DNA from 3 places in the Herbaspirillum sp. FG34 genome. Region 1 is predicted to be linked to each of the others. Evidence: predicted binding sites of a transcription regulator. Region 1 holds the regulator's gene; each other region holds the start of a gene.
The links. Region 1 encodes LexA, which represses DNA repair genes until DNA is damaged. Its sites were predicted from a motif close to ACTGTATNNNNATACAGT; they were not measured.
Positions count from the first base shown of each region.

Region 1 (10,480 bases):
ATCGTTGCTGATGGAGGCGGTCACGCCCGCGCTGGCGCTGTTGATGGCGCTCATGACCTGGTTCAGGTCGATGTTGCCGCTGCCGTTGGCAGTGGGGTTGATGGCCACGGTGGTGTCGCCCACCTTCAGGTTCAGCGTGCCGGAACTGTAGGTCTGGCTGGTGCTGACGTTGGGTGAGATCACCGTGCCGCTGGGGTCCGAGCTGAACACCGAATAATTGCCGGTGCCGGTGATCTTGATGGTGTTGGCCGCACCGCTGTCCTTGGCCGTGATGACCAGGTGGTCGTTGGTACCGTCGCTGACAATGGTGGCGTTCACGCCGGCATCGCTGCTGTTGATGGCATCACGCACGCCGGTCAGGCTATTGGTGGCAGGCTGGATGATGGTAGTCGAGCCGGTGCCGGTCTTGATGGCCAGGATGCCACTGTCGAAGGTGGTGCCGGGGGCGATGCTGGCCGAACTCAGCTTTTGAGTTTGTGCCAGCTGCGACACGCTGACCGAATAAGTGCCCGAGGCCGCCTTGGTGGCGTCACGCGGCGCCTGGGTCTGGGTCATGGTGCTCGGTGTCGAGCTGGACGGGTCGTAAGCGAAGGCGGACAGGCTGTTGTTGGCGCTCACCTTGATGGTGTTGGCCGTGCCGCCGGTGTTGGACTCCAGCACCAGGTGATCGCCGCTGCCATCGGTGACGACGGAGGCGGTCACGCCAGCCTTGGCGGCATTGATCGCGTCGCGTACGCCGGCCAGGGTGGCGTTGGCCTTGAGGGTGATGAAGGTCGGTGAACCCGTGCCGATCTTGATCGCAATCGAATCCCCGGCATTGTAGGTGGTGCCGCTGCTCACGCCGGCCGACTGGATCTTCTGCGCCAGGATCTTGGTGGAGTCGTCGCCGTTGATATCGGCGGTGAACGGATCGGTGGTCAGAGTGGACCCGGTACCGGCGTTGTTGACTGTGCTTTTCTGCGAACTGAAGCTGGCCGACGTGAGCGACTTGATCGCCGACTGGTAGCTCGACAATGCACTCTTGAGGCTTCCATACGCGGAGATGAGCGTGTTGTAGCTGCTCGCCTGGGTGGTCAGCGGGGTCAGTTGCGATTGACTCTCGGCCGAAACCAGCTGGCTTACGAGAGTGGCTACATCAAGCGGGCCTGCCGATGTGGAAATGGTGCCGGTGGAAGTCGCCACGGTTCAACTCCTGATACTTTGCGTGAAGCACAGCGCTGTGCAGTTTCCAGCGCGGTCAAGAGGAGACGGGCTCTCGAGTACGGCGTCGGGGAAAGAGGGACGCTGTGCGGGATGACTATCTGAATCCGTTATGAACTAGAGTAGTCGAATCCGACATGCGCAATGAACGAGCATTGACGCATGCGGTTATTCGAGCCACTGCAGTTCGTACCAGACTCGAGCTGACACTCAAGCCTTGTCCTTGATCAACAGGCCTTGCATCTTGTCGATGGACTTTGCGATGGCAATCGCTTCTTCGCTGGGAATCTGGCGAATCACGGTGTCAGTGGCAGTATCAACGACCTTGATGATGGTCTTGCCGGTATCCTGGTCCTTGGAGAAATTCAAGGCGGCGGCATTGGCGGCGGCAAAATCGTTGAGTTTGCCGACGGCATCATTGACTTCGCTTTCGGTTGCGCGGCGGGCTTCCGGAGTGGCCGCCGGTGCGACCGTCGATACCACGGGATTGGGCTTGTCGGCAGCCTTCGGTGCTGCATATGCAGTACCGGAGTCGCCAGCAGCAGTGATGTTAAGTGGGGCAATCGACATGGTACTACTCCCTTCCTTAAAGGAACGTGCGGAGAATAAGGTCTATCCCCCGCACGTCATCCTACCTAGCTATCAGGCTTATTTCAACAGCGACAGCACTTGCTGGGGTGCCGAGTTCGCCTGCGACAGCATGGCGGTACCAGCTTGTTGCAGGATCTGCGCACGGGTCAGGTTCGCGGTTTCCTGCGCGTAGTCGGTATCCATGATACGGCTGCGCGACGAGGTGATGTTCTCGCTCGACACTTGCAGGTTGCTGATGACGGCGCTGAAGCGGTTCTGCACTGCACCGAACTCTGCACGCTTGGAGGAGATCAGGCTGATGGCCTTGTCCAGGTTCTTGATCGCCTTCTGGGCATCGCTCTGTGCCGACGGAGCAGCCACTGCCTTGTCCAGGGACAGCTTGGCGCTGTCCACGGCCTTCTGCAGGGTCACAGCCGAAGCAGCCAGGGCGCTGGCCGACAGCGAGGAGCCGGTGGCGAACAGGTTGTCCAGGGCAGCCTTGGCCGAGGTGTAGGTGGTTTGAGCAGCGCTCACGCCGGAGGTGTCGCCCAGACCGATCAGACCCTTGGCGCTGGTGCCGATGACGTCGGCCATGGTGCCGTTGTTGGACAGGTCATCCAGAGTGATGGTGATCTGGTCGTTGAGCTTGTTGTCCGACACGTTGGCGCCGACCTGGAAGGACAGGGTCAGCGAAGCCTTGACGTTGGCCGACGAAGAGCCCACGCCAGCCGAAGCACCTTGACCGACACCGGTGAACAGGTTCTGGCCGTTGAAGCTGGTGCCGTTCAGAACGCGGAACACTTCCTGCGACAGCTGGGTGTATTCGTCGTTGAGGGTCTTGCGGTCTTGTGCGCTGTTGGTGCCGTTGGCAGCCTGCACAGCCAACTCACGCATACGTTGCAGGTTGTCGCCGACGGTCGACAGAGCGCCTTCAGCGGTCTGCGCCATCGAGATGCCGTCGTTGGCGTTACGCTGTGCAACTGCCAGGCCCTTGATCTGGGCGTTCATGCGGTCGGCAATGGCCAGACCGGCGGCGTCGTCCTTGGCGCTGTTGACGCGCAGGCCCGACGACAGACGTTGGATCGAGGTGTTCAGCGACGCTTGCGACGAATTCAGATTGCGCTGGGTGTTGAGCGACGCAATGTTGGTATTAATGACTGCTGCCATGTTAATTCTCCTAAGATTTGAGACCGATGATCCGAGTTTCAGTGCTTAACTTTGGTCTTCTACCCATGAGCCCCAGGCGTTTCAACCGCTGTTGATTGCTTTATCGGGCAGTCTTGGAAAAAGTTTAGGGTTTGCTGCAAAAAAATCTTTTTCAAGGCTTTCCGACCTAAAACTACGTGCTTTGAAACTCCAAGCACATGTTTTTCGACGGCACTTCAGAAAACTTTAGCGATTTTTTGTTGAAACTGAGAAATTTTGTCCGCCGCTGACAAAAAGCCCCGCTGGTGCTGCGCACAAAGCGGGGCGGTCTCTGGAGAGGGGCGTCTTATCCCTGCATTTTTTTCTGTTGCAAGATGACCAATTCGTCGGCAAGCCGGGTCAGGACCGAGTCCCAGTCGCTGATGGCGGGCTGGCGGAACAGGCGCATGCTCGGATACCAAGGGGAGTCGTCGCGATTCTGGAGCCAGCGCCAATCCGGTACATGTGGCACCAGGGCCCAGGTCGGATGGCCCAGGGCACCGGCCAGGTGAACCACGGAGGTGTCGACGCTGATCATCAGGTCCATATTGTGGATGGCTGCGGCGGTATCGGCGAAGTCCGTGCACAGATCGCCCAGGTTGTGAACCTTCTGTTCTGGCGGCAGGGTGCGCAGCCCTTCGGTGGGCTTGCCTTTCTGTAAAGAGTAGAACTCGATGTTCGGCAGGCTGAACAATCTGGCAAATTTGTTCAGGCTGATGGAGCGATGGCGGTCGTTGCCGTGTTCCGGATTGCCGGCCCAGACTACGCCCACACGCAGCTTGCCGGGTGCCGCGCCGCCCATGGCGGCGATGCGCTCGCGCCAGACCTCGACCAGGGTCGGATCGGCTGCCAGATAGCTCGGGAATGCCGGGATGTCTTCCACCGTATCGGTTCCCAGTGCGTAGGGCAGGCTCATGAGCACATAGGCGCAGTCGCAGGGTGGCAGCGGATCGCTTTCGCGGATGAGCGTGATTTCCGGGGTGAAGGACTGGAACAACCGGTACAGAGGATTCTTGACGTGCAGCGCTACCCGCGCGCCCTGTGCGACCAGCAGCCGGACATAACGGAGGAACTGGATGCTGTCGCCGAAGCCTTGCTCGTGCATCAGGAGGATGTACTTCCCGGCCAGCGAGGACTTTCCATCCCATTTCGGGATGATGCCGAAGAGCTTGTGGATCAACTTGTAGACATGGGCGCGCTCGCGCGTGATCAGACGGCTTTCGTGGCAGGCCCAGCCTTCCTTGAGTTCGCCGTGCAGCAACAGGCTCAAGGCCAGGTTGTGTTGCGCCGTCGGATAGTTGGGGCGCAGCGTCAATGCCTTGCGGAAGTTGGCTACGGCCTCATGGGTGTCGCCGTGATCATGCAGGACCGCGCCCATGTTGTTGTAAGTCAGCGCCTGCCTGGGATCCAGTTCGAGGGCCTTGTTGAAGAGCTGCATGGCATCCTCGAAGCGGTCCTGGGTCGCAAAGAGGCTGGAAGCAAGGCGGATGTAGCTGTTGGGATCCCTGGGGGCAATCTCGATGATGCGTTGCAGGTGCTCGTGCGCTTCGCTGATTTTCTCCAGTTTCAGATAGGCATCGGCGATCTTGATCTGGGCATAGGTGTCTTGAGGGTCGAGCAGGATGGCCGTCTTGAGCGATTCCAGTGCTTCCTTGTACATCTCCATGCCGTAAAACGCCTCGCCCAAGGCGGTATGTCCGGGTGCGAAACTGATGTCCAGTTCCAGCGATTTGAGAATCGTGGCCACCGCCTCCTGGTAGCGTTTGGCCTCGACCAGGGCGCGACCGAGGTGGGACAGGGGGCCGGGAGCATCCGGCTCCCGTTTGACTGCGTCCTCGAAGTAGGCAATGGAGGCTTCCGGGTCATTCTTTTCGTGCAGCGCATTGGCCAGGCCGATGCGTGCTGCCCGGTTTTCCCGGTCTAGCGAAATGGCCTGCTCGTACAGCTTGATGGCCTCGTCCACCCGGTCCTGTGCCAGCACGGCGGCGGCCAGGTTGCTGAGGTATTCGGCATTGGCGGGATCGGCCGCAAAGGCCTTGCGCAAATAGTGCTCAGCCTCCGGGTGCAGTCCCTCCTGGGTGGCGATCAGGCCGCGCGCGTGATTGGCGAAAACCAGTTCCGGGTCGCGTTTGAGAACGGCCACGCAGATGGCCTTGGCTTGTTCGGTCTGGCGACTGTCCAGCAGATCGAGACTCTTGCGGACATCCAGCAGATCCTGCAGGTTGGCCTTGGCGGCGGCCGGGGCCGGAACGGGTTTGCCGTGCTTGTTGCTGCTCTTGCGCGTCGACATCGAAAGGGGTCCTCTTGGTTGGGCGCATCGCTGGCGCCGGACATAGCTATCCAGCAGGCATGATATGCGCAACCCGTCACTTGCGAAGAGCTGAATAGAAAGCAAAAAACCTCCGTTTTAGGCGGAGGTTGATGCAGCAAGAGACGGCGCGCAGCCTGCTGGAGCGGCTTGCGGCCTGCTCGCCTGGTGCGGGGCGGTGGGCTGCCCCGGGGATCAGTTCCAGCTGCGCAGCAATCCGACGGCCAGTCCTTCGAGGGCGAACTGGTCTTCTTCCGGCTTGACGATGATGGGTTCGAATTCCGGATTCTCGGGGAAGAGGGTGATGACGCTGCCGGTCTTCTGATAGCGCTTGACCGTGACTTCATCGGCCAGGCGGGCCACCACGATCTGGCCGTTGCGCGCCTGATCGGCGCGGCGCACTGCCAGCAGATCGCCGTCGAGGATGCCGGCGTCGCGCATGGACATGCCGCGCACCTTGAGCAGGTAATCCGGCTTGGCCGGGAACATGGCCGGGTCGACCTGGTAGGTCTTTTCCACATGTTCCTGGGCGAGGATGGGCGAACCCGCCGCCACCCGTCCGATCAGTGGCAGGCTCAGCTGCATCAGCGCCGGATGGGGCAGGGCCATTTGTCGCGCTGCCACGGATCCTGGGAGCGCGCCGGACTCGCGCAGGCGGATGCCGCGCGAGGTGCCGGGAGAAATCTCGATGGCCCCCTTGCGGGCCAGGGCCTGCAGATGCTCTTCGGCCGCATTGGCGGAGCGAAAGCCCAATTCGGCGGCGATCTCTGCGCGCGTGGGAGGGAAGCCGGTGTTCTCGATGGCGTTCTTGATCAGGTTCAGGATCTGTTCCTGGCGCGCAGTCAGTTTGAGCATGGGGGTGGCCTTTCTCGGAGGGAAGGCTGTCTGGATGAACAGTCTGTATTTTTATACAGGTACAATCCTTGTGTCAACGGCAACATGCACTTTGCGAGGCGGAAAAGGCAATCTTTCTCCTGCATATATATAGGCAGACACATGAGATTTGATGCCGCCAAGTCGGAAAGTGTGGCGCGCTGACCGCTCGATCTCACCGCCGGGGCGGCGTTTGTGGGCTCAGACATTGCCCTGGTGGGCGAAAGCTAGTATGATCTCGGGTTTTCCTCTTCCCACACCCGTCTTGACGCCGGGGTGGGCGTCTTCAATAAGTCCATAAGGAGTCTACATGCGTCATTATGAAATCGTATTTATCGTCCACCCGGACCAAAGCGAGCAAGTGCCGGCGATGATCGAGCGTTACAAGGGCATCGTCACCACCCGCGGCGGCAAGGTCCACCGTGTCGAAGATTGGGGCCGTCGTCAACTGGCCTACCAGATCCAGAAGCTGGCCAAGGCTCACTACGTCTGCCTGAACATCGAAGTCGACAGCGAAACGCTGGCTGAAATCGAAACCGGCTTCAAGTTCAACGACGCCGTCCTGCGCCACCTGACCGTCAAGATGAAGAAGGCCGAAACCGGTCCTTCCCCCATCCTGAAGGCAGTGCAGAAGGAAGACGCGGCCAAGAGCCGTACCGAAGCACCGGCAGCTTAAGCGCTGCGAACATCGCGGAGAGTGAACCAGTTTCAAGTCATCGCCAGCCTGGCAGAACGTGATGTTTTACGTTACACGCCGGCCGGTATCCCGATTGTCACTGCCAGGTTGCAGCATCAGTCGGAACAGATGGAAGCTGGCATGCAGCGTCAGGTCGAATTCGAGATCGCAGCGCTGGCAGCAGGGGAAATCTCCGGTGCCCTCAACAAGGCGGCACTGGGGGAAGTCTTCCGGTTCACCGGCTTTCTGGCCCGCAGGAATCGCAACAGCAAGAGTGTCGTGTTTCATATCGTTGATTTTGGCCCGGTCGCGTCGGATTGAAGACGCAAGGTAGCCAAACAGACCTTACCCAATTTTTAGATACAGGAGCCAACCATGGCATTCGGTAAAAAGTTCGATAAAAGCAAGCTGAAAAACAAGCGTCAACAGCAAAACCCGCTGTTCAAGCGCAAGAAATTCTGCCGTTTCACCGCCGCTGGCGTTGAACAGGTCGATTACAAGGACGTGGACACCCTGAAGGACTTCGTCCAGGAAAACGGCAAGATCATGCCGGCACGCCTGACCGGTACCAAGGCCCACTACCAGCGTCAAGTTGACACCGCCATCAAGCGCGCGCGTTACCTGGCCCTGCTGCCGTACACCGATCTGCACAACGCCTAATCAGCGTCGAGAAATAGGAGAAAAACATGCAAGTCATTCTGTTGGAAAAAATCGTGAATCTCGGCGGTCTGGGTGATGTCGTGCGCGTCAAGGACGGTTTCGCACGCAACTTCCTGATCCCGCAACGCAAGGCCCGCCGCGCTACCGATGCAGCCATCGCTGAATTCGAAGCCAAGCGCGCCGAGCTGGAAAAGGCCGCTGCCGAGAAGCTGGCCGCCGCTCAAGCCCAAGGCGAAAAGCTGGCTGGCGCCACCGTGGAAGTCGCTCAGAAGGCCGGTGTTGACGGTCGTCTGTTCGGTTCCGTGACCAACTTCGACATCGCTGAAGCGCTGGGCAAGAAGGGCTTCGCCGTCGAAAAGTCGCAAGTGCGTCTGCCCAACGGCCCGCTGAAGATCGTTGGCGAACACCCGGTGTCGGTGGCTCTGCACACCGACGTGGTGGTCGACGTCACCATCGCAGTCAAGGGCGAGCAAGCGTAATACGCCTGTTTGCTGCAATTCGTTTTGCAATGGAAAAGCCGGGTTCGCCTGGCTTTTTTATTGTCTTTGCCTCCGGCGTCCCGCTGGCGGTCGTCGCGATCCGCCGGGATGTCGGGGGCTTCATATGGCATTCGTTCATATGAAGTGGCAGGTCGTGCAAAAACGTTCGGCCTGACCTACGGCTTCACATCAGCAGGTTATAATGCGCGCCATGAAAGAATCGTCCCGCGGCAATCCAGAATTTTTCCGTGGCCAGAAGGAGTCCTCCGATCCCCAGATCGATGCGCTCCGCGTGCCGCCACACTCCATCGAGGCCGAGCAGTCGGTGCTGGGCGGCCTGCTGCTGGACAACGCAGCCTGGGACCGCATTGCCGATTTCGTCAGCGCTGACGACTTCTATCGCTACGACCATCGCATCATCTTCGAGCACATCGTCAAGCTCATCAACAGCACCAAGCCGGCTGACGTCATCACCGTCTATGAAGCCATGTCCACCAGCGGCAAGGCCGAAGAGGTGGGTGGCCTGGTGTATCTGAATGCGCTGGCGCAAAACACCCCTTCTGCTGCCAACATCCGCCGCTATGCCGAGATCGTCCGTGATCGCGGTATCCTGCGCAAGCTCATCACGGTGGCCGACGAAATTTCCGGTAACGCCTTCAATCCGCAGGGCAAGGATGTGAAGTCCATGCTGGACGAGGCCGAATCCAAGATCTTCGCCATCGCCGAAGAAGGTTCGCGTGGCTCCCAGGGTTTCATGGAAATCCAGCCGCTGTTGACGCAGGTGGTCGAACGCATCGACGAACTCTACAACCGCGACAGCTCCAGCGACATCACCGGCGTACCCACCGGCTTCATGGACCTGGACAAGATGACTTCCGGCCTGCAGCCGGGTGACCTGATCATCGTCGCGGGTCGTCCTTCCATGGGTAAAACCGCTTTCTCGATCAATATCGGCGAACATGTGGCCATCGAGTCGGGTCTGCCGGTGGCCGTGTTTTCCATGGAAATGGGCGGGGCCCAGCTGGCCATGCGTATGCTGGGTTCGGTCGGTCGGCTGGATCAGCACCGCCTGCGTACCGGCCGCCTGCTCGACGAGGACTGGCCGCGGCTGACGCACGCCATCCAGAAGATGAACGATGCTCAGTTCTACATCGATGAAACCCCGGCGCTGTCGCCCATCGAATTGCGCGCACGTTCGCGCCGCCTGGCGCGTCAATGCGGCAAGCTGGGCCTGATCATCATCGACTACCTGCAGCTCATGTCCGGCAACGGCGGCAGCTCTTCCGAAAACCGCGCCTCCGAAATCTCGGAAATCTCGCGTAGCCTGAAGGGCCTGGCCAAGGAACTCAATTGTCCGGTGATCGCCCTGTCGCAGCTGAACCGCTCGCTGGAGCAGCGTCCCAACAAGCGTCCCGTGATGTCCGACTTGCGCGAATCGGGTGCCATCGAGCAGGATGCGGACGTCATTTTGTTCATTTACCGCGATGAAGTTTACAATCCGGACTCGCCCGACAAGGGCACGGCGGAAATCATCATCGGCAAGCAGCGTAATGGCCCCATCGGCAGCATTCGCCTGTCCTTCCTGGGGATGTATACCAAGTACGACAACTATATCGGCAATCTGGCGCAGCCTTACGGCGGCGACTGAGGCCATGGGCGACGCGCCGGTCAGGTGCGTCGCCGGAGGATCACGGGCAGCCTTTGGGCGCCCGTGGCATGCAAGGCGGACGGCTCCCAAGGCCGTTCGTGCAGGACCGGCAGGGCGGGATACCGGCTTCCATGGGGGCAGCCGCAGGCCGGTTCGAAACGGCGCTTGAACCGGGCGCTAACCATTGATGAGAGAGAAAAATGTTTGGACGATTGATGCCGACTGAAGGCAAATTCTTTGACCTTTTCAATCAGCATGCAGAGCTGGCGGTCAAGTGTGCGAAGGAAATGGTAGCGCTGATGACCAATTTCGATGACCTCGAAATCCGTGTGCATGCCATTGAAGCCGTCGAGAAGGAAGCCGACAAGATCACGCACAATGCCATCGAACTGCTGCACAAGACTTTCATCACGCCGCTGGACCGTGATGACATCCACCAGCTGATCACGCGCATGGACGATATCCTGGACCTGCTGGAAGACGCTGCCCAGACCATTTCGCTGTACGACATCAAGTCCATCACGCCGGAGGCCAAGCGCCTGGCCGAGCTGTGCCTGTCCTGCGCCGAGAAGGTGCAGGCGGCCGTGGGCCTGCTGTCGAACATGGACAATTCGCGCCAGATCCTGGCGATCTGCCAGGAAATCGACCGCCTGGAATCCGATGCCGACCACGTCATGCGTGCGGCCATGTCCAAGCTGTTCCGCGATGAACCTGATGTACGCACCCTGATCAAGCTCAAGGCCATCTACGAAATCCTGGAAACCGTCACCGACCGCTGCGAAGACGTGGCCAACATCATCGAAGGCATCATCGTCGAAAACGCCTGATCTGTCGGCGTAGCGGCGATTCCCTCGATTTCCGACGGGGACGCCGCTGGTTTC
Region 1 is NZ_JBMDJS010000004.1:282,356-292,835, reverse strand. It holds gene fliD (flagellar filament capping protein FliD) at 1-1,182, opposite strand, end outside; gene ACODSZ_RS07470 (flagellar protein FlaG) at 1,411-1,770, opposite strand; gene ACODSZ_RS07465 (flagellin N-terminal helical domain-containing protein) at 1,849-2,937, opposite strand; gene ACODSZ_RS07460 (tetratricopeptide repeat protein) at 3,263-5,245, opposite strand; gene lexA (transcriptional repressor LexA) at 5,459-6,118, opposite strand; gene rpsF (30S ribosomal protein S6) at 6,447-6,812, shown strand; gene priB (primosomal replication protein N) at 6,834-7,133, shown strand; gene rpsR (30S ribosomal protein S18) at 7,188-7,472, shown strand; gene rplI (50S ribosomal protein L9) at 7,499-7,951, shown strand; gene ACODSZ_RS07430 (replicative DNA helicase) at 8,154-9,599, shown strand; gene ACODSZ_RS07425 (DUF47 domain-containing protein) at 9,800-10,426, shown strand.

Region 2 (10,480 bases), on a different contig from region 1:
AGACCTTGGCCAGCAACTCCTGCACCTGGGCGTCCGAGCGATACAGCTGTGCCTGGTCGCGCAGGTAGGCCACGGCCTGGTCATAGCGCCTGGCGGCGATCAGGGCATCGGCATACTGGCGCGCGATGGCGCGCGAGATGGGAAACTGCTGGCGCAAGGTCTCCGCCACCTGCAGAGCCTGCTGGGTCTGCTTGCGGGCGATCTTGATATCGATGTCCAGACTGCCGAAGAAGATGCCGGTCTTCATCGGAACGGCTGCCTCCTGCGCCTCCTTCAAGGCCGTCTCGGCCTGCTCGAAACGGTTCTGGCGATAGTAGGCGTAGGCCAGTCCGTACTTGGCGGCGGCCGTCATGAGCTTGGTATTGCCTTTGGCCTGGTCGGTGAACTTGGCGACGTTGTCGCGCAATCCCTGTACGCCGTCATTCTGCAAGACCTGGGTACGGGCGCGCGCCAGCTGGAATTCGGGGCTGTCCACCCGCTGCTTGTAGCGCTGCTCGCGGATGCGGGCCTGGATGTCGGCGATGCGTTCGGTGGTCAGCGGGTGCGTCATCAGGTAGGGCGGCACGGCATCGCTGTAGTTGCGCGAGGCCGCTTGCAGTCGACCGAAGAAGGTCACCATGCCGGACGGATCAAAACCGCCGTCGCGCATGATCTGCAGGCCGATGCGATCGGCTTCGCGTTCGGCGTCGCGGCTGAAGTTGAGCTGGCGCTGCACGGCCAGCCCGGTGCCCCCCATCATGGTCGCCATGGCGGCATCGCCCCCGGCCTTGGACACGCCGGCCAGTGCGCCCAGCACGATGGCGGCCAGCTGGATCATCGAATTCTGCTTCTGCTGGCCCAGCATGCGGGCGATGTGGCGCTGGGCCACGTGGCCGATTTCGTGCGACATCACACCGGCCAGTTCGGACTCCGACTGCGCCGCCAGCAGCAGCCCGCTGTTGACACCGATGAAGCCGCCCGGCAGCGCGAAGGCATTGAGCATGGGATCACGCACCATGAAGAACTGGAAGTCGAACCCCGCCTCGCCACGCACTTCAGGATGAATCGAGACCAGGTGCTGGCCGAAATTGTTGAGGTATTCCGAGACCGGACCGTCGTCGACGTAATCACGATCGGTGCGGATGTCGCGCATGATCTCTTCGCCCAGCTTGCGCTCCATCAGTGGCGAGAGCCCTTCCCGTTCGGTATCGCCCAGCGTCGGCAAACCCTGGGCCACGCCGGGATGCGGCAGCAGCGTCAACGGGGCAGCGGGCAGCAAGAAACAGGCGGCACTCACGGCAGGCATGAGCAGGCGACGCAAGGGTCGGCGGGAAGGATCAGTCACGGTTCGCTGCATGGACCAGTCATCAATGTCGGACAGGAAAAAGGAGAGGCAGCGTGCGCTGCGGGCTGCCTGCTATGATACCCGCTCCTTTCCCTTCATTTCATCTTCAGTAAATCACCATGAGCACATCCGGCGAACCCGCGCCCAACGGCGGCCTCACTCACTTCGACCAGGGCGGACAAGCGCACATGGTCGATGTCGGCGGCAAGAACGAGACTCACCGCGTGGCCCTGGCCACGGGCGTGATCCGCATGCAGCCGGCCACGCTGGCCATCATCGAAGCCGGCACCGCCAAGAAGGGAGACGTCCTGGGCATCGCCCGCATCGCCGCCATCATGGCGGCCAAGCGTACCGGTGAACTGATCCCGCTGTGCCATCCGCTGGCGTTGACGCATGTGTCGGTGGAGTTCGAGACTGATGCGGCCAGCTCATCGGTGCGCTGTACCGCGCGCGTGGAAACCTTCGGCAAGACCGGGGTGGAGATGGAAGCGCTGACGGCCGTCCAGGTAGGACTGTTGACGGTCTATGACATGAGCAAGGCGGTCGACAAGAGCATGGTCATGACCGATATCTGCGTGACCGAAAAGCGCGGCGGCAAGAGTGACATCAACATGGCGCGGCCCTGAGCCGGGGCTGCGGTCCGATGCTCCCGTGGATAAGACAAACGCGCCCGAGGGCGCGTTTTTTCTTGCCGGAATCCGCAGCGTGCACCTGCGAATCAACCGCGACAGTTGGCCGGTGCAAATTTGGCCGGCAGGGTACCGGCGACGAAACCGGTGTTGGGCGTGGCGCCTTCCGGAGTGGGGGCTTGCTTGACATCCTTGGCTGCGCATTGCCACTGAATCGTGCCGGAGGTGATGGTGGGCGTCAGTGTCAGGGTGCCGCCGTCACCCACGCGCGGGCCGTAGGTGATGGTGATGACGCCGCCCACGCCACGCTTTTCCATGGGAGAGACCTCGATCTTGCTGACGTTGTCGGTCGCCGTGAAGGCCGGCAGGCCCAGTTGCGCCACGGTGAAGACACCATTGTTGGAGCTGATCTGCTCGGTCACGGCCAGCTTGTAGGGCTCGGCCAGGTTGAAGCCTTCCGAAACGCGCGCACGGGCGATGTAGTCCTGATATTGCGAGGCGCCCAGCATCGCAAGAATGCCGATGATGGCCAGCGTGACCATCAGTTCGAGCAAAGTAAAGCCTTGTTGGGGGCGACGGGTGACGACGGGTTTCATGGGATCCTCGTAAAAAAGAAAAGGGCGTTGCCAGTATCGGCAGCACCGGTCATGCGCACTAGCGAAAAAATTGCAAAGCTATCAGGTTTGTGGGGCCATGGCGCTGATATGGCTCAAGCAGGGAGAGCGGGCTTGGGCGGATCAGAGGGCAGGCCCCTGCCGCTCCTGCTTCCTGCGCTTGAGCGTGAGGCCGGTCAGCACCACCCCCAGCGAGCCGACCAGGCCCGGCAGACTCAGGTGGACGGCTGCGCCCGGCAGCACGAATTCGGTGTCGGCGATGAGGCCCTTGAGCCAGCCCTGCACGGCCACGTCGCTGAAGATCATGCCACCTGCGATGTAGCCCAGCAAGGCCGCGCCGAGGGTGACGATGACCGGGAATTTCTCCATCAGCTTCAATACCAGGGTGCTGCCCCAGACGATGATGGGGATACTGACCACAATGCCGAACACCACCAGCAGCAACTGGTGCTCGCCCGCCGCTTGCTCGGCCGCACTGGCGATGGCAATCACGTTGTCCAGGCTCATCACCAGGTCCGCCACGATCACCGTCTTGACCGCACCCCACAGGCGGTCACTGCCGTTGATGTCGGCGTGATCGTCGTCTTCATTGAGCAGCTTGATGCCGATCCACAGCAACAGGACGCCGCCGACCAGCTTCAGGAAAGGCAATTGCAGCATCGTCACGGCAAAGGCGATGAGCGCAATGCGGATGCCGATGGCGCCCACGGTACCCCAGACGATCCCCTTCATGCGCAGCTTGTCGGGCAGGTTGCGACAGGCCAGCGCAATGACGATGGCATTGTCGCCGCCGAGCAGGATATCGATCAGGATGATCTGTGCCACTGCCACCCAGTTCAGGTTGGTCAGGAATTCCATGTATGTCCTCTTGGAAAAACAGCGCCTCGGATCGGGCACATGGCTGGATGACCGCGCCGTGCGCGATGAGTGCCCGCCCTTTAGGACAGCTCTCCAAAAATGACATGGGGAGCCGGAGCTCCCCATGCTGGTCTTGCGGGTACTGATCTTGCTGCTGTGGCTGGTTCAGCCAGACGCCGATTACAGCACCGACTTCAGCAGACGGCCCATTTCGGACGGGTTGCGGGTGACCTTGATGCCGCACTCTTCCATGATGGCCAGCTTGGCTTCGGCGGTGTCAGCACCACCGGAGATCAGGGCACCTGCGTGGCCCATACGCTTGCCCGGGGGCGCGGTCACGCCGGCGATGAAGCCAACCACCGGCTTCTTCATGTTGTCCTTGATCCAACGAGCAGCGTTGGCTTCGTCAGGACCACCGATTTCACCGATCATGATGACGGCATCGGTTTCCGGATCGTCGTTGAAGGCCTTCATGACGTCGATGTGCTTCAGACCGTTGATCGGGTCGCCACCGATACCGACGGCGGAGGACTGGCCCAGGCCCAGGGCGGTCAGTTGGCCCACGGCTTCATAGGTCAGGGTGCCCGAGCGGGAAACCACGCCGATGCGGCCCTTCTTGTGGATGTGGCCGGGCATGATGCCGATCTTGATTTCGTCCGGGGTGATCAGGCCGGGGCAGTTCGGGCCCAGCAGCAGGGTCTTGGAACCGGCCTTGGCCATGCGGTCCTTCAGGGCCAGCATGTCGCGCACGGGGATGCCTTCGGTGATGCAGATGGCCAGGTCCAGCTCGGCTTCAACGGCTTCCCAGATGGCAGCAGCAGCGCCGGCGGGCGGCACGTAGATCACGGAAACGGTGGCGCCGGTGGCGTTCTTGGCTTCGGTGACGTTGGCATAGATGGGAATGCCTTCGAAGTCTTCACCGGCCTTCTTCGGGTTCACGCCTGCGACGAAGGCATTCTTGCCGTTCGCGTAGTCGCGGCACATGCGGGTGTGGAACTGGCCGGTCTTGCCGGTGATACCTTGGGTGATGACCTTGGTGTCTTTGTTGATGAGGATCGACATTTCTCTTCCTTGACTGTGATGCCTGCGCCGCGGGCGGCGCCTGGGCTGCAATGGCTTGCAGCCGGCGGCTCGCGCCGCGCAGGCTTGCGTGTTGGGTTACTTACTTGGCAGCTGCCACGACCTTTTGGGCGGCTTCTTCCATGGAATCGGCCGAGATGATCGGCAGACCGGAATCGGCCAACAGCTTCTTGCCCAGGTCTTCGTTGGTGCCCTTCATGCGGACCACCAGGGGCACCTTCAGCGAAACGGCCTTGGAAGCCGCGATCACGCCTTCGGCGATCACGTCACAGCGCATGATGCCGCCGAAGATGTTGACCAGGATGGCCTTCAGTTCGGGGTTCTTCAGCATGATCTTGAAGGCTTCGGTGACCTTCTCGGTGGTGGCACCGCCGCCCACGTCCAGGAAGTTGGCCGGCTCGCCGCCGAACAGCTTGATGGTGTCCATGGTGGCCATGGCCAGGCCGGCGCCGTTGACCAGGCAGCCGATGTTGCCGTCCAGGGAGATGTAGGCCAGATCGAACTTGGAGGCTTCGACTTCAGCCGGATCTTCTTCGTCCAGATCGCGGTAGGCGACGATTTCCGGGTGGCGGAACAGGGCGTTGGAGTCGAAGTTGAACTTGGCGTCCAGGGCGATGACCTTGCCGTCGCCGGTCAGGATCAGGGGGTTGATTTCAGCCAGGGAAGCGTCGGTTTCCCAGTAAGCCTTGTACAGACCTTGCAGGTTCTGGCGAGCAGCCGGGATCGATTCGGCAGGCACGCCGATCTTGGCGGCCACGTCGTCGGCTTGCGCGTCGGTCAGGCCATCGATCGGATCGATGATGACGTTGTGGATCTTTTCCGGGTTGCTGTGGGCGACTTCTTCAATGTCCATGCCGCCTTCGCTGGAGGCCATCAGTACAACCTTTTGCGAAACGCGGTCGGTCACCAGGGAAACGTACAGTTCCTTCTTGATGTCAGCGCCTTCTTCGATCAGCAGGCGACGGACCTTCTGGCCTTCAGGGCCAGTCTGGTGGGTGATCAGCTGCATGCCCATGATCTGGTTGGCGTATTCCTTGACCTGCTCGATGGACTTGGCCACCTTCACGCCACCGCCCTTGCCGCGACCGCCTGCATGGATCTGGGCCTTGACGACCCACACCGGGCCGCCGAGCTTCTGGGCTGCCGCTTCGACTTCGTCGACCGACATGCAAGGAATGCCGCGCGGCACGGTTACGCCGAACTGGCGCAGGATTTCTTTACCCTGATACTCATGGATTTTCATGGGAGCTTCCCTTTAGACACTGAATGAATGAAACTTGCCGGATTGAAATTCGGTAGCCGGCATCATGCCGGCCGACCAGAAAGCAGACTGCAACCCGCAGGCGGGGGTCGCATCCGTTGCCGGATGGAGTCGGGCGCAGGCGTGAGCTGCGCGGGTTGCGAGTGAATTCGTAGAATTGGGCATGTTCATGCCGTCTGCTTTAGTTGGTCTGATATTCGAAACGCGCCAGCTTGCGCCGAAGCGTTCGCATTATCCATTCCTGCTCCTGACGTGGGCCTTGCACCGTTGCGCCGTTTTAACGAACCGGCAACATGCAGTATCTCCTCAGGCTTGCGCGCCGCAGCAAAAACTTCCGAATTCTAGCACACGCCACGCAGCCTGTTGGCTGGTAGCGCTATCAGCAACTGCAAAGCCGCTGGATTACCATGTCACGGGATCAGGACGGGCTGTCCTGGCGGATTTTGTGAGAACAACGGGAAAGCTGTACCGAGCAGGTCTATCCTGCTATTGGCGCTGTCAGAGGGCGTCTTCATCATCCGCCCAGGCCTTCTGGAAGGCTTCGCGGATGCTGCGATGGGAAAAGCCGCGCTGCTGCAGGAAACGCATCTGTTTCGCCCGGGTTTCGGCATCCGCTGGGGGGGCGTCATACTTGCGGCGCAACACCTGCGCGGCACGCTCGCCCTCGCCTGCCGCCAGGTCGGCCTTCAATTCGGCAATGGCTTCACCTTCGATGCCGTGACCATGAAGCTCGGAAAAGATGCGCTGATTGCCGTAACGCGCCGAGCGACGATGCACCAGCGATTCGGAAAAACGTTCCTGGGAGAGAAAACGGGATTGCTCCAGCCATTGCAGGAGGGCTTCGATGTCATCGCCCTCTTGCGCGTAAGGGGCAAGCTTACGCGCAAGTTCCAGGCGACTATGCTCACGTGAAGAGAGATATTTGAGCGCCCGTGCTTTCAGGCTGATCGGGGGTCTTGGCATGTTGCGAACTTGCAGTACTGCGGTATTGCCTCTCTCCGAGACCGCCAACACGGCGCGGCACAGAGAGATCAACAAGCACCATCACGGCCTCCAAGGCTCAGGCAAACCCTGTCGCCGCGATAGCGCTTGAATCCTTTAGGCGGGGACTCAGGAAGCCTTGGCTTCCGCTTCGCCACCGGCCAGTTCCGGCACGCCCAGGGCGACGCGGACCTTGTTCTCGATTTCGCGGGCCAGTTCCGGATGTTCCTTGAGATAGTTGCGGGCGTTGTCCTTGCCCTGGCCGATACGTTCGCCGTTATAGCTGTACCAGGCGCCGGACTTCTCGACCACCTTGTGCTCGGAACCCAGGTCCAGAATTTCGCCTTCGCGGGAAGTGCCTTCGCCATACAGGATGTCGAAGTGGGCTTCGCGGAACGGCGGCGCGACCTTGTTCTTGACGACCTTGACCTTGGTTTCGCTGCCGATGACTTCGTCACCCGACTTGATCGACCCGGTGCGGCGGATATCCAGGCGCACGGAGGCGTAGAACTTCAGCGCATTGCCGCCGGTGGTGGTTTCCGGGTTGCCGAACATGACGCCGATCTTCATGCGGATCTGGTTGATGAAGATGACAGTGGTGTTGGTACGGTTGATGCTACCGGTCAGCTTGCGCAGCGCCTGCGACATCAGGCGGGCTTGCAGGCCGGGCAGGGAATCGCCCATGTCGCCTTCGATTTCAGCCTTGGGGGTCAGCGCGGCCACGGAGTCGACCACGATCAGGTCCACGGCACCCGAACGCACCAGGGCGTCGCAGATTTCCAGGGCCTGTTCGCCGGTATCTGGCTGCGAAATCAGCAGGTCGTTCAGGTTCACGCCCAGCTTTTGGGCGTAGGTGACGTCGAGGGCGTGCTCGGCGTCGATGAAGGCGCAGGTACCGCCCAGCTTCTGCATCTCGGCGATCGACTGCAGGGTCAGGGTGGTCTTGCCGGAGGATTCCGGACCGTAGATCTCGATGACCCGGCCACGCGGCAGGCCACCGATGCCCAGGGCGATGTCCAGGCCCAGGGAGCCGGTGGAAACGGCCTGGATTTCCTCGGCGATGACGCCGTCTTCCATGCGCATCACCGAGCCCTTGCCAAACTGCTTTTCAATCTGTGCCAACGCGGCGGCCAGCGCCTTGCTCTTTTCAGAGTTGTTCGCAGCTTTTTTGTCGTCCATAAATCTCTCTCGGCAAAATGTCGTGAAGACGGGTGTCAGGGGGAGGTCTTGCTGATAGGTCTTGCTGATGTTGCTCGGCGACAGTGGATGACCGCCCCGATAGAGCGATACTGTATAAAAAAACAGTGCCCGGTGCAAGCCTTTTTCTCGGCTCTCGATTCATCCCGAGGCGAAAACCACAATTATACGAGAGCCCGCCCAGCCAAAAACTTCATAAATCGCAGAGGAATGATGCGTGGAAGGAAAAAAAGCGGCACACTCGCGCATTGGTAGGAATAATTGGTCAGCCGAGGTCAACTGGCATGCAATCGTCGTCATCGTGCACGATATTGCGCTGCGGCAATCATGCTGCCCCGGCTTTCCGCAATCCCGAACAGATCGTCTCACAGATCGCTTTACAGAACGTTCTCATGAGTTTAGTGCCTTTCAGCCATATCAGCGCCCTGCGCTGCCTGGTCATCGACGACATGCCGACGATGCGCCAGAACATCCGCATGCACCTCGGGCAGCTTGGCGTGACCAAGGTCGACCAGGCCGCCACGCCCGACGAAGCGATCCGCTTCGTGCAATCCGGTACCTATGACCTGATCATCTGCGACTACAACCTCAACAAGGAAAGCAACGGCCAGCAGCTGCTGGAGTTCTTCCGTACGCAGAACATGCTCTCGCCGACCTGCATGTTCATCATGGTGACCGCCGAGAGCGGCTACAACCTGGTAGCCAGCGCAGCCGAGTTCCAGCCCGACGCCTACATGTTGAAGCCGCTGACGGCCAGCCGCATCGCCGAGCGCGTGGACCGCCTGCTGGAAAAGCAGCACGCCATGCTGCCGGTGACCGAGAAGATGAAGCGCAAGGACTTCGCCGGTGCCATCCTCGAATGCGACAGCGTGCTCAAGGCTGCGCCCAAGTGGATCGTGGAAATCATGAAGACCAAGGGCACGCTCTTGATCGAGCAGCGCCGCATCGACGAGGCGCGCGAGGTCTACAAGCAGGCCCTGGCCATGCGCGACGACCTGGTGTGGGCCAAGATCGGACTGGCCCGCTGCAATATCGTGGCCGGCCAGATGGATGATGCGCGCGTGATCGTGGAGGACGTGCTGGCGCAGAACAAGCAGTTCATCGCCGCCTACGACCTGCTGGCGCAGATCGACGAAGCCCAGGGCAACCAGGAAGGCGCGCTGGAGGCGCTGACCAAGTCCTCCGAGATCATTCCCTCGGCGCGCCGCAGTCGGCTGGTAGGCGACGTGGCCTACCGCAGCGGCCACCTGGATCAGGCGCGCGAAGCCTATGACCGCGTCCTCAAGCACACCAAGGGTTCGCTCACGGCACAGCCGACCGACCTGCTCTCGCTGGCCCAGGTTCACATCGACAGCGGCGATCCCGATGCCGCCCTGCGTCTGCTGGAAAGCGCGCCACGTCGCTACGAGGAATCCAACATCTTCGTCTCCGCCCAGGCCGCAGTGCAAGCCCAGGCCTACGTTCAGTTGGGCGATACCATTTCGGCCCAGCAGGCCTTCGAGACGGCCCGCCAGGCCGCCGGCAAGGAAGCCTCGGATACCGCCACCCTGGCCCTGGCCAAGGCCGCCTTCTCGATGGGCAAGGACGAGGAAGGCGCCAAGCTGATCGCCGAGGCAGTCAAGTCCGACCACGAGAACAAGACCCTGCAGATGCTGGCGCGCAAGGTGCTGGCCGATACCGGTCGCGCCAACCTGGCCGAGGAGCTCATCGACGGTGCCGTCAAGCAGTGCATGAGCATCATCGCCGAAGCCAATGCCTTGATGCGCAGCGCCAAGCCCGACGAGTCGCTGGCCAAGCTGGAGCAAGCGCTGGCCAGCATGCCCGAGAATACCGGCGTGCTGCTGGCCTCGGCCCAGTTGCACCTGCTCTGGATGAGCCAGCGCGGCTGGAACGAAGACTATGTCAAGCGCGTGCGCCGCTACCTGGCCACCCTGGACCGTCTGATTCCCGGCAACGATAGAGTCGCCAAGATGCACAAGTTCCTGCGCGACACCCTGACCAAAGTAGCCCCGAAGAGCTGACCATGGATCCCAAGCTTGCCGCGATCATCATTCACGACATCAAAAACTCCCTGGGCGTGCTGGAGGGGGAATTGCGCCGCCTGTCCGACGACGTGCCGCGCGTCCAGCAGGCCCATGTCACCTGTCTGGCCCTGCAGGAAAAGCTGATCGCCTTCCTGACCCTCTACAAGGCAGACTCCCAGGGCCTGCGCGCGCAGGTCGAGGCGGTCTCGCCGCTGGACTTCCTCGATGCGCTGGTGCGCGAGCATGGCGTGGCCCGCAGCAGTGACATCCTGCTGCAGGTGGACGAAACCGACATGCCGCTCATCGGCTTCTTCGATGAACACCTGGTGGCACTGGCGCTGGAAGCGGCACTCCAGAATGCCAGCCGCTTTGCGCGTTCGCAGATCGCGCTGGGCTGCCGCAAGCATCCGGAGGGTGGGGTGATCTTCACGGTACGCGACGATGGCCCCGGCATCGGCACCCAGGAAAAGAAGCCCTCCACCGGACTGGGCATGGACTTGTGCAACGCGATT
Region 2 is NZ_JBMDJS010000005.1:173,404-183,883, reverse strand. It holds gene ACODSZ_RS08720 (M48 family metalloprotease) at 1-1,336, opposite strand, end outside; gene moaC (cyclic pyranopterin monophosphate synthase MoaC) at 1,444-1,950, shown strand; gene ACODSZ_RS08710 (pilin) at 2,043-2,549, opposite strand; gene ACODSZ_RS08705 (TerC family protein) at 2,691-3,425, opposite strand; gene sucD (succinate--CoA ligase subunit alpha) at 3,606-4,487, opposite strand; gene sucC (ADP-forming succinate--CoA ligase subunit beta) at 4,588-5,748, opposite strand; gene recX (recombination regulator RecX) at 6,265-6,729, opposite strand; gene recA (recombinase RecA) at 6,877-7,926, opposite strand; gene ACODSZ_RS08680 (tetratricopeptide repeat-containing response regulator) at 8,337-9,965, shown strand; gene ACODSZ_RS08675 (sensor histidine kinase) at 9,968-10,480, shown strand, end outside.
Region 2: the regulator LexA is predicted to act here: its motif matches at 8,036-8,053, upstream of recA (recombinase RecA).

Region 3 (10,480 bases), on a different contig from region 1:
CGGCAGTCACAAGCCCTATCTTTTCAATGCCGAGAACGTGGCCAAATACGCACCGTCCGAATGGCACAGCCCGGGTACGGTGGTAGATACCTCCTATGAAGCTTTAGGCGAAATTGCGCTCCATCCCGACCCGGTGGCGGCCGAACCGGCCCAGCGCATGCGGGAGCGCTGCAAGGAGCCGGCACTGCTGTCAATGCCACCTGAATATTTGGGCAGCATTGCGCCCGAGCCTGACGCCGTGGCCGGACGAGATGTCTGGCTGGTTCATCCATGGAGCCTGGGCGAGTTGCCCACCGATCTGTCGCCCGATACGGTAGTGGTCGGTCTTTATCTCTCGGACTTCCATCTGCTGTGGCCCTGGGACCAGCGTCGCTGGGCCTTCGTGGGAGCGCGCATGCGTGAGCTCACGCCGCTGTGCTGGCATGGCGATGCCGCCACCGTCGGGCGCGCGCTCAAGGCGGCGCGCAGCGTGCGTTGCCTGGCCGATCCGCATCTTGCGCCCTGGCTGCCGCTGTGGGCGCAGTGTGTGGCGCCGCCGGACCTGTTCCCTGTGGTGGACAAGCCCAGTGACCTGTTCACGCAATGGTGGCGCCGCAGTACCCAAGGTCTGCAGACGGCTGCCGAGCTGCTGGCGCGCACCGAGCACAGGGAGCGGCGCGATGGCTGATGCCGATCCCCAGTCACGGGACGAACTGACCGTGCTCTACGATGGCGCCTGTCCGCTGTGCCGGCGCGAGATCAGCCTCTACCAGCGTGGTGCGCAGGAGGCTCCCCTGCGCTTTTGCGATATCAGCCGTACCGACGTGTCCCCGGCCGATCTTCCGGCAGGGTTCACGCGCGCGCAGTTACTGGCGCGCTTTCACGTGCGTCGAAGCGATGGTGTGGTCTTCAGCGGTGCCGAAGCCTTCGTCCAGTTGTGGGCGAGCTTGCCGGGCTGGCGCTGGCTGGCCCGGCTGGCGCGCCTGCCCGGCATGTTGTGGCTGATGGAACGCAGCTATCGCGCTTTCCTGCAGGTACGCCCGGCCGTGCAGCGGCTGGTGGTGCGCCTGGAGCGCCGCCGCGAAAGAGGCTGACGTGGCTGTCGGCCTGGTCTGGTTCAAGCGCGACCTGCGCTTGCGCGATCATGCGGCGCTGGCCGAGGCTGCGCAGTGCGAGCGCGCCTTCGCGGTCTTCATCATCGAGCCCGCGTGGTTGCAGAGTGTTGAATGCGATCCGCGCCATGTGGATTTCCTGCTGCGTTCGCTGACGCCCTTGCAGCGGGAATTGCAGCGGTGCGGACTGCCGCTGCTGGTGCGGGTGGGCGAGGCGGTGCAGGTGCTGGAGTCCTTGCGCCGTGCATGGGGTGTCACCCATCTGTTCAGCCATGAAGAAACCGGCCCGGCGTGGAGCTATGCGCGCGATATCTCGGTCAATCGCTGGTGCCGCATCCAGGGCGTGCAATGGCTGGAGTGGCCGCAGACCGGCGTGGTGCGGCGCCTGCGCAGCCGCGATGGCTGGGCTGCGCGCTGGGTGCGGCGCATGGAGGCGCCGCAGGTGGGCAATCCTGTCGGCTTGCGCGCGCCTGCGGGCATGCAGCCGGACCGTCTGCCGACGCTGACCGAACTGGGTTTGCCCGAAGTCCGTCTGCAACCGCCTGCCGGCGAGGCCGCAGCGTGGGACACCCTGCGCGCCTTTCTCGGTGGTGGCGCACGGGATTACCGGCGCGGCATGTCCAGTCCGCTGACCGCACCCGACGCCTGCAGCCGACTCAGCGCGCATCTGGCCTTCGGTACCATTTCCATGCGCAGCGTGCATCAGGCCACCGAGCTGGCCATCGAGCACACTGCCGACCGCGAGCTGGCCTATGGCCTGCGCGGCTTCTCCAGCCGCCTGCGCTGGCATTGCCACTTCATGCAGAAGCTGGAAGACCAGCCTGATATCGAATGGCGCAACGTCGCGCGTTCGCTGGATGGCTTGCGCCCCGGTGATGGCGGTCCGTGGGGCGTGGAGGCGCAGGCGCGTTTCGATGCCTGGTGCGAAGGCCGAACCGGTTATCCCATGATCGACGCCTGCATGCGCCAGCTGTGCGCCACCGGCTGGCTCAACTTCCGCATGCGCGCCATGCTGGTCAGCTTTGCCGCCTATCACCTGTGGCTGCATTGGCGCGCGCCGGGCTTGTTCCTGGCGCGGCAGTTCCTGGATTTTGAACCGGGCATTCACTGGAGTCAGATGCAGATGCAGTCCGGCACCACCGGCATCAACACGCTGCGCATTTATTCACCGGCCAAGCAGGCGCGCGATCATGATCCGCTGGGCGAGTACGTGCGGCGCTGGGTGCCGGAATTCGGCACGGCGGCTTATCCCGATCCCATCGTGGATGAGAAGACGGCGCTCAAGCACGCCAAGGATGCCCTCTACGGCCAGCGCAGCAGCAGTACTGCGCTGGCGGAAGCCGACGCCATCCAGGACAGGCACGGTTCGCGCAAGAGCGGCCTGCCGTCGACCGCCCGGCGCCCGCCACGCCAGAAAATGCCGGATCCGGGGCAGGGCGTCTTGTTCTGACGCGAGATGCCCGCCTGATCGGTTAGACTGGCGGGCATGAAAATCCTCGGTATCGACCCTGGCTTGCGCACCACCGGTTTCGGGGTCATCCACAAGCAGGGCAACACGCTCTCCTATATCGCATCCGGCACCATCAAGACCCCGGACGGCGACCTGCCTTCACGCCTGAAGGTGATCCTGGCCAGTGTTGGCGAAGTGGTGAGGTCCTATGCGCCGGACTGCGCCGCCATCGAAAAAGTGTTCGTCAACGTCAATCCGCAATCCACACTGCTGCTGGGGCAGGCGCGCGGTGCGGCCATTTGCGCGCTGGTGGCCGCCGACCTGGCGGTCGCCGAATATACGGCCCTGCAGGTCAAGCAAGCCGTAGCCGGCCATGGACGCGCCCAGAAGGCGCAGGTGCAGGAGATGGTGGCGCGGCTGCTGAAGCTGCCCGGTTTGCCGGGCACCGATGCCGCCGATGCGCTGGGCGTGGCGATCTGCCATGCGCATGGGGGAGGGGTCCTGTCGGACCTTGGCGCGCTGGCCCCGGCGCTGGCGCGCAAGGGCATCCGCATGCGCGGCGGGCGTCTGGTCGGTTAGGCTTGCTTGTTGAAGAGGGACAGCACGCGCTGCACCAGCTTCACGACTACCAGCACCACTGCACCGGCGACTACGCCGAAGACGGCATTCAAGACCGCCGGAGTGATCGCCCCGAAGACCGGCCCGACTACCGCGATACCCTCCACGGCGTGCGCCGCCGCCTCGATGGCGTGATGCGCGAAGGGCAGGCCATGCGTCAGGATGCCGCCACCGACCATGAACATGGCAATCGTGCCGATCACCGACAGGCTGCGCATCATCTTTGGCGCGGCCGCCAGGACTGCCCGTCCGATACCGGCCTTGAAGCGTCCCCAGGCGCTCGCGCCCGCATGCTGCACCAGGTAGAGGCCACCGTCATCGAGCTTGACGATGCCGGCCACCAGTCCGTAGACCCCCGCCGTCATGATCAGTGCGATGCCGACCAGCACCGTGATCTGCTGCTGTAGCGGTGCACCGGCGACCGTGCCCAGGGTGATGGCGATGATCTCGGCTGAAAGGATGAAGTCGGTGCGCACGGCATCCTTGATCTTTTCCTGCTCGTAGACCAGCGGGTCGATGTCGTCGTCGGTCCTGGCGGCGACTTCATGATGTTCTTCCTCGTGCGGAAGATACTTGTGGGCCAGCTTCTCGAAGCCTTCGAAACAGAGGAAGGCACCGCCCAGCATCAGCAGCGGCGTCACCGCCCAGGGGATGAAGGCGCTGATGGCCAGTGCCGCCGGCACCAGGATGGCCTTGTTCTTCAACGAACCCTTGGCGACGGCCCAGACCACCGGCAGTTCCCGCTCGGCCCGTACACCGGCCACCTGCTGGGCGTTCAGGGCCAGGTCGTCGCCCAGCACGCCGGCGGTCTTCTTGGCGGCCACCTTGGTCATCAGGGAAACATCGTCAAGAACGGTGGCGATGTCGTCAATCAATGCAAAAAGGGCGCTGCCGGCCATGTTTTTCCTTTGTCTTCATCTCAACGGGGGCGCTTGGATACTGTTTATCCGAACAGTGCTGTATCATCGCGGGATTATCACAGAAGCTGCCTCCCACGCACATCCCTGACGCCATGATTGGTCGCCTCTCCGGAATTCTTTTGGAAAAAATCCCCCCGAACCTGCTGGTTGACTGCCAGGGCGTCGGTTATGAAGTGGCCGTGCCGATGAGCACCTACTACAATCTGCCGGGCCTGGGCGAGAAGGTCACGCTGCTGACCCACCTGGCCATCCGCGAGGATGCCCACATCCTGTTCGGGTTTGGGACCGCCGAAGAACGCAATACGTTCAAGGAGCTCATCAAGATTTCCGGCGTGGGCGCGCGCACGGCGCTGTCCATTCTCTCGGGCATGTCGGTGGCCGACCTGGCCCAGGCCGTGACCCTGCAGGAAGCAGGCCGCCTGACGCGTGTGCCCGGCATCGGCAAGAAGACCGCCGAACGCCTGCTGCTGGAACTGAAGGGCAAGCTCGGCGCCGATCTGGGCGCAGCGGCCGGCGTGGTCCACAGCGATGCCTCGGCCGACATCCTCAATGCCCTGCTGGCGCTGGGCTATTCGGACAAGGAAGCGACCCTGGCCATGAAGCAGGTGCCCCAGGACAGCAGCGTCTCGGACGGCATCAAGCTGGCCCTGAAGGCGCTCTCCAAGGGCTGATGCACAGGCAAAAGGCAGACAAGGATTAGAGCATGAGCATCCAGACCGACGATTTCTCCGAACAGCGCATCATCTCCGCCACTCCAGCTTCGGCCAACGAGGAAGCCATCGAGCGTGCGCTGCGGCCCAAGCAGCTGGACGAGTACGTCGGCCAGGAAAAGGTGCGTGCCCAGCTCGAAATCTTCATCTCGGCCGCCCGCAAGCGCGGCGAACCGCTCGACCACACCCTGCTGTTCGGCCCGCCCGGCCTGGGCAAGACCACCATGGCCCACATCATCGCCCGCGAAATGGGCGTGAACCTGCGCCAGACCTCAGGCCCCGTGCTGGAGCGCGCCGGTGACCTGGCGGCCTTGCTCACCAATCTCGAAGCCAATGACGTGCTCTTCATCGACGAGATCCACCGCATGTCGCCGGTGGTGGAGGAAATCCTCTACCCGGCACTGGAGGATTACCAGATCGACATCATGATCGGCGAAGGCCCGGCCGCCCGTTCGGTGCGCCTGGACCTGCAGCCTTTCACGCTGGTGGGTGCCACCACCCGAGCCGGCATGCTGACCAATCCGCTGCGCGACCGCTTCGGCATCGTCGCCCGGCTGGAGTTCTATACCCCGCCCGAGCTGGCCCGCATCGTGACCCGCAGCGCCGGCTTGCTCAACGCCCCCATCGTCGAGGAAGGCGCGCTGGAAATCGCCCGCCGCAGCCGTGGCACGCCGCGTATCGCCAATCGCCTGCTGCGCCGCGTGCGCGACTATGCCGAGGTCAAGGGTGAGGGCCGCATCACCCGCGAGATGGCCGATGCCGCGCTGATCATGCTGGACGTCGACCCGGTCGGGTTCGACCTGATGGACCGCAAGCTGCTGGAGGCGGTGCTGTTCAAGTTCGGCGGCGGCCCGGTCGGGCTGGACAACCTGGCGGCCGCCATCGGTGAGGAACGCGACACCATCGAAGACGTGCTGGAACCCTACCTGATCCAGCAGGGCTACCTGCAGCGCACCCCGCGCGGGCGCATCGCTACCGGCGCGGCTTACCAGCACTTCGGCGTGACCGCACCGCAAACCGGTCCGAATGGTGAGCTCTGGGGCGGCTGAGCTCGGCCATTCTCAAGCCGGGCGCGACTGTTGCGGCAGTTGAAAAACTTCATGACGCAGAGCAGCACCATCTGATGAAATTTTTGTCAGATCTCGTATAAAAGCGAGTTTTTGCTTGTGCAAAAATTAATCGTCATCGACAATGGATAGCTATTCACTATCTTTCGATGTGAGCCCTCCATGCTAATGTCGAGCCAAGCCCTTCGATACGCGCATCAGTTGCTGGATGCCCGCGCCCAGTCCCGGATCATCCCGCGCATCTCCGAGTCCGAACCCTTGTCGGTGGAAGACGCCTACGAAATCGCCCACAACATCCGCAATATCCGTGTCGCCCAGGGCGAGCAGCCCATAGGCCGCAAAATCGGTTTCGTGGTGCGCAAGAACTGGGAGCGCTACGGCATCATCGATGAAGCGCGTATTCCGACCTGGGCGCCGATGTATGACGCCACGGTACGCTTTGCCGAAGACAACCACGGTGCGCAGTCGCTGACCGGTGCGGTGCAGCCGCGCATCGAACCGGAGATCGTCTTCAAGCTCGGCAAGACCCCGGCACCGGGGGCCTCGCTCATCGAGCTGGCCGATTGCCTGGAGTGGATGGCGCATGGTTTCGAGATTGTGGTCTGTCCCTTCCCCAACTGGGAATTCACGGTAGCCGATTCGATTGCCGCCTTCGGCCTGCATGGCACGCTCATCGTGGGCGAGCCGCATGTGCTGTCCTCGGCGACCAGGCACCACCTGCCGCAGATCCTGGCCAGCGCCAGCGTCTCCCTGTCCTGCAACACGGAATCGTCCAGCGTGCTGCGCGCCGCCGGCTTCTGCAATGACGAGATGGATAGCCCCCTGCATGCCCTGTGGCACCTGCACCAGCTGTTGCAGAAGCAGAGCCGCTTCCGCCAGTTGCAGGCCGGCGAGATCATCACGACCGGCACCTGGACCGACGCCTGTCCCATCGAGCCGGGCCAGACCTGGACCACGGCCTTCTCGGGCGTGACCCTGCCGGGCCTCACCGTTTCCTTCGTCTGAACCGGGCGACGCCGCGCTGATGGCCATCTGGGTCGATGCCGACGCCTGTCCGGGCGTCATCAAGGACATGCTGTTCCGGGTGGCCGACCGCACCACGATCATCGTGACGCTGGTGGCCAACCGGCCATTGCGTACGCCTCCTTCGCGCTATATCAAATCCCTGGTGGTCCCTGCCGGTTTCGATGTGGCCGACAAGGAAATCGCCCGCCAGGTGGAGCCCGGCGACCTGGTCATCACCGCCGATATCCCGCTGGCCGCCGATGTGGTGGCCAAGGGCGCACTGGCGCTCAATCCTCGCGGCGAGCTTTATACCGCCCAGAACATCGGCCATCACCTCAGCACCCGCAATTTCATGGAAGAGCTGCGCAGCAGCGGCATCGAGACCGGCGGCCCGGCCGCCTTCAGCGCCAGCGACGGTCGCGCCTTCGCCCGCGAGCTGGACCGTTACGTGCTCAAAGCTTCACGTCCGGCCTGAGTGCAACGGCCTTACTGCTCCCGCAGCCAGGTCTGGGTGCGGCCCAGTATCGGCATGCCGACATAACCGCGCACATTGAGCTTTTGCCCGTCATCGACCACTGACAACTTGCTCTTGTAGACCTTGCCATTGGCCGGATCGATGATCTGTCCACCGTTGTACTCGTCCCCATCCTTCTTCAGACCCGACAGGATGGTCATGCCAATGACCGGCTGGTCCTTCAGCTCGCCCTCGCACTTCTGGCAGACCGGGTTCTGGTCTTCATCTGGTGCACGGAAGAGCTTTTCGATCTTGCCGCTCAGTTCACCGTTGCTTTCGCTGATGCGGATGAGCGCTTTGGGCTTGCCGGTGGCGTCATCGATGCTTTTCCACAAGCCCACCGGCGAGCCATCGGCCCAGGCGGCTGCACTGGAAAGCAGGGTGGCGGCCAGCAGCGATAGCGTGGCCAGGCGGGAAGGGGAGGAAATACGGTTCATGCTTGTCTCCTGTTATCAAGTCGAATGTCATAAAAAAGCACGGTTGTTCTAATTTATTCGATCCAGTCTAGACAAGCCCGCCGCGCAAGGCAAGCACAAAAAGCAAAAGCCGCCGCCCCGTGAGGGACGACGGCTTCATCAAGAAACAGGCCGGCTTACTTCAGCTTGGCCAGCTGTTCCTTCACCTTTTCCAGCGTAGCGCTGAAGTTGGCGACGCGTTCCTTCTCCTGCGCCACCACCGCCTCTGGCGCACGGGCCACGAAGCTTTCGTTGGACAGCTTGCCGTTGGCCTTGGCGATCTCGCCGGTCAGGCGGGTGACTTCCTTGCCCAGGCGTTCGCGCTCGGCGGCCACGTCGATTTCCACCTTCAGCATCAGCTTGACTTCGCCGACGATGGCCACCGGTGCCGGCGACTCGGGCAGTTGCGCCACTACCGTGGCTTCCGACAGGCGCACCAGGCCTTGCAGATAAGGCAGGAAGGATTCCACTGCCGACGCATCGGCGGCTTCCACGATCAGCGGCACGCGCAGGGAAGGCGCCAGTTGCATCTCGCCGCGCAGGTTGCGGCAGGCATCGGTGTAGGCCTTGAACTGGGCAACCCAGGCTTCGGCTTCGGCATCGATCTTGTCCAGGTCCGGGCGCGGATAAGCCTGGCGCATGATGGAGTCGCCCGCCGGATCAGGCTTGCGATCGGTCAGCGGGGCCACGCTTTGCCACAGCTGTTCGGTGATGAAGGGCAGTACCGGATGGGCCAGGCGCAGCACGCTTTCCAGCACGCGCAGGAGCGTGCGGCGTGTGGCGCGCTGCTGCGCTTCGTTGCCGCTCTGGATCTGGGCCTTGGCCATTTCCAGGTACCAGTCGCAGTACTCGTCCCAGACGAACTTGTAGATCGCGGTGGCGATATTGTCGAAGCGGTAGTCGGCAAAGCCCTTTTCCACTTCAGCCTCGGTACGCTGCAGCAGCGACACGATCCAGCGGTCAGCCTTGGAGAATTGCAGCTTCTCCTTGTCGCAGACACCCTTCTCGTGGCCGTCGAAACCGCAGTCCTGGCCTTCGGTATTCATCAGCACGAAGCGGGTGGCGTTCCACAGCTTGTTGCAGAAATTGCGATAGCCTTCGCAGCGGTTCAGGTCGAAGTTGATGTTGCGGCCCAGGGTCGCCAGCGAGGCGAAGGTGAAGCGCAGCGCATCGGTGCCGAAGGCCGGGATGCCATCGGCAAATTCCTTGCGGGTGGCCTTCTCGATGCTGGCCGCCTGCTTGGGATTCATCAGGCCCACGGTACGCTTGGCCACCAGCTCGTCCACGCCGATGCCATCGATCAGGTCGATCGGGTCCAGGGTGTTGCCCTTGGACTTGGACATCTTCTGGCCCGAGGCATCGCGCACCAGGCCGTGGACATAGACGGTATCGAAAGGCACCTTGCCGGTGAAGTGCGTGGTCATCATGACCATGCGCGCCACCCAGAAGAAGATGATGTCGAAGCCCGTCACCAGCACCGACGAGGGCAGGAACAGCTTGTAGTCCGGCGTTTCTTCCGGCCAGCCCAGGGTGGAGAAGGGCACCAGCGCCGAGGAGAACCAGGTGTCGAGTACGTCTTCATCGCGCTTGACGGCCTTGCCGCCGGCTTGCTTCTTTGCTTCTTCTTCGGTGCGGGCAACGTAGATGCCGCCGTCCTCGTCGTACCAGGCCGGGATCTGGTGGCCCCACCACAGTTGGCGCGAGATGCACCAGTCCTGGATGTTGTTGAGCCACTGATTGTAGGTGTTGGTCCAGTTCTCGGGAACGAACTTGATCTCGCCCGAAGAAACCTTTTCCAGCGCGGTCTCGGCAATCGACTTGCCGGGGAAGAAGGTCCCTTCCGGTGCCGGCTTGCTCATGGCGACGAACCATTGGTCGGTCAGCATCGGCTCGATCACTACGCCGGTACGGTCGCCACGCGGCACCATCAGCTTGTGCGGCTTGACCAGTTCCAGGAGGCCCAGCGCGTCCAGGTCGGCCACGATCTGCTTGCGCGCCTCGAAGCGGTCCAGGCCCTGGTACTTCTCGGGCGAATTCTCGTTGATGGTGGCCTTCAGGGTGAAGACGCTGATCATTTCCAAGTTGTGGCGTGCGCCGACCTGGTAGTCGTTGAAGTCGTGGGCCGGGGTGATCTTCACGCAGCCGGTGCCGAATTCCTTGTCGACGTATTCATCCTTGATGATGGGGATCTCGCGGCCCACCAGCGGCAGCTTGATCATCTTGCCCACCAGCGCGGCGTAGCGTTCGTCAGTCGGGTCCACTGCCACGGCGACGTCGCCCAGCATGGTTTCCGGACGGGTGGTGGCCACCACGATATGGCCGCTGCCATCGGCCAGCGGGTACTTGATGTGCCACATGGAGCCGTCTTCTTCCTCCGACACCACTTCCAGGTCGGAGACGGCGGTGCCCAGCACCGGGTCCCAGTTCACCAGGCGTTTGCCACGGTAGATCAGGCCTTGCTCGTAGAGGCGCACGAAGACTTCGGTGACGGCCTTGGACATCTTCGGGTCCATCGTGAAGTATTCACGGGCCCAGTCGGTGGAGGCGCCCATGCGGCGCATCTGGCCGGTGATGGTGGAGCCGGATTTTTCCTTCCACTCCCACACCTTCTCGACGAATTTTTCACGGCCCAGGTCGTGGCGCGAGACCT
Region 3 is NZ_JBMDJS010000015.1:93,562-104,041, reverse strand. It holds gene ACODSZ_RS18075 (FAD-binding domain-containing protein) at 1-667, shown strand, start outside; gene ACODSZ_RS18070 (thiol-disulfide oxidoreductase DCC family protein) at 660-1,073, shown strand; gene ACODSZ_RS18065 (FAD-binding domain-containing protein) at 1,075-2,541, shown strand; gene ruvC (crossover junction endodeoxyribonuclease RuvC) at 2,578-3,120, shown strand; gene ACODSZ_RS18055 (DUF808 domain-containing protein) at 3,117-4,058, opposite strand; gene ruvA (Holliday junction branch migration protein RuvA) at 4,172-4,750, shown strand; gene ruvB (Holliday junction branch migration DNA helicase RuvB) at 4,783-5,838, shown strand; gene ACODSZ_RS18040 (2-keto-4-pentenoate hydratase) at 6,019-6,861, shown strand; gene ACODSZ_RS18035 (YaiI/YqxD family protein) at 6,881-7,336, shown strand; gene ACODSZ_RS18030 (DUF2147 domain-containing protein) at 7,348-7,812, opposite strand; gene ACODSZ_RS18025 (valine--tRNA ligase) at 7,968-10,480, opposite strand, start outside.
Region 3: the regulator LexA is predicted to act here: its motif matches at 4,098-4,115, upstream of ruvA (Holliday junction branch migration protein RuvA).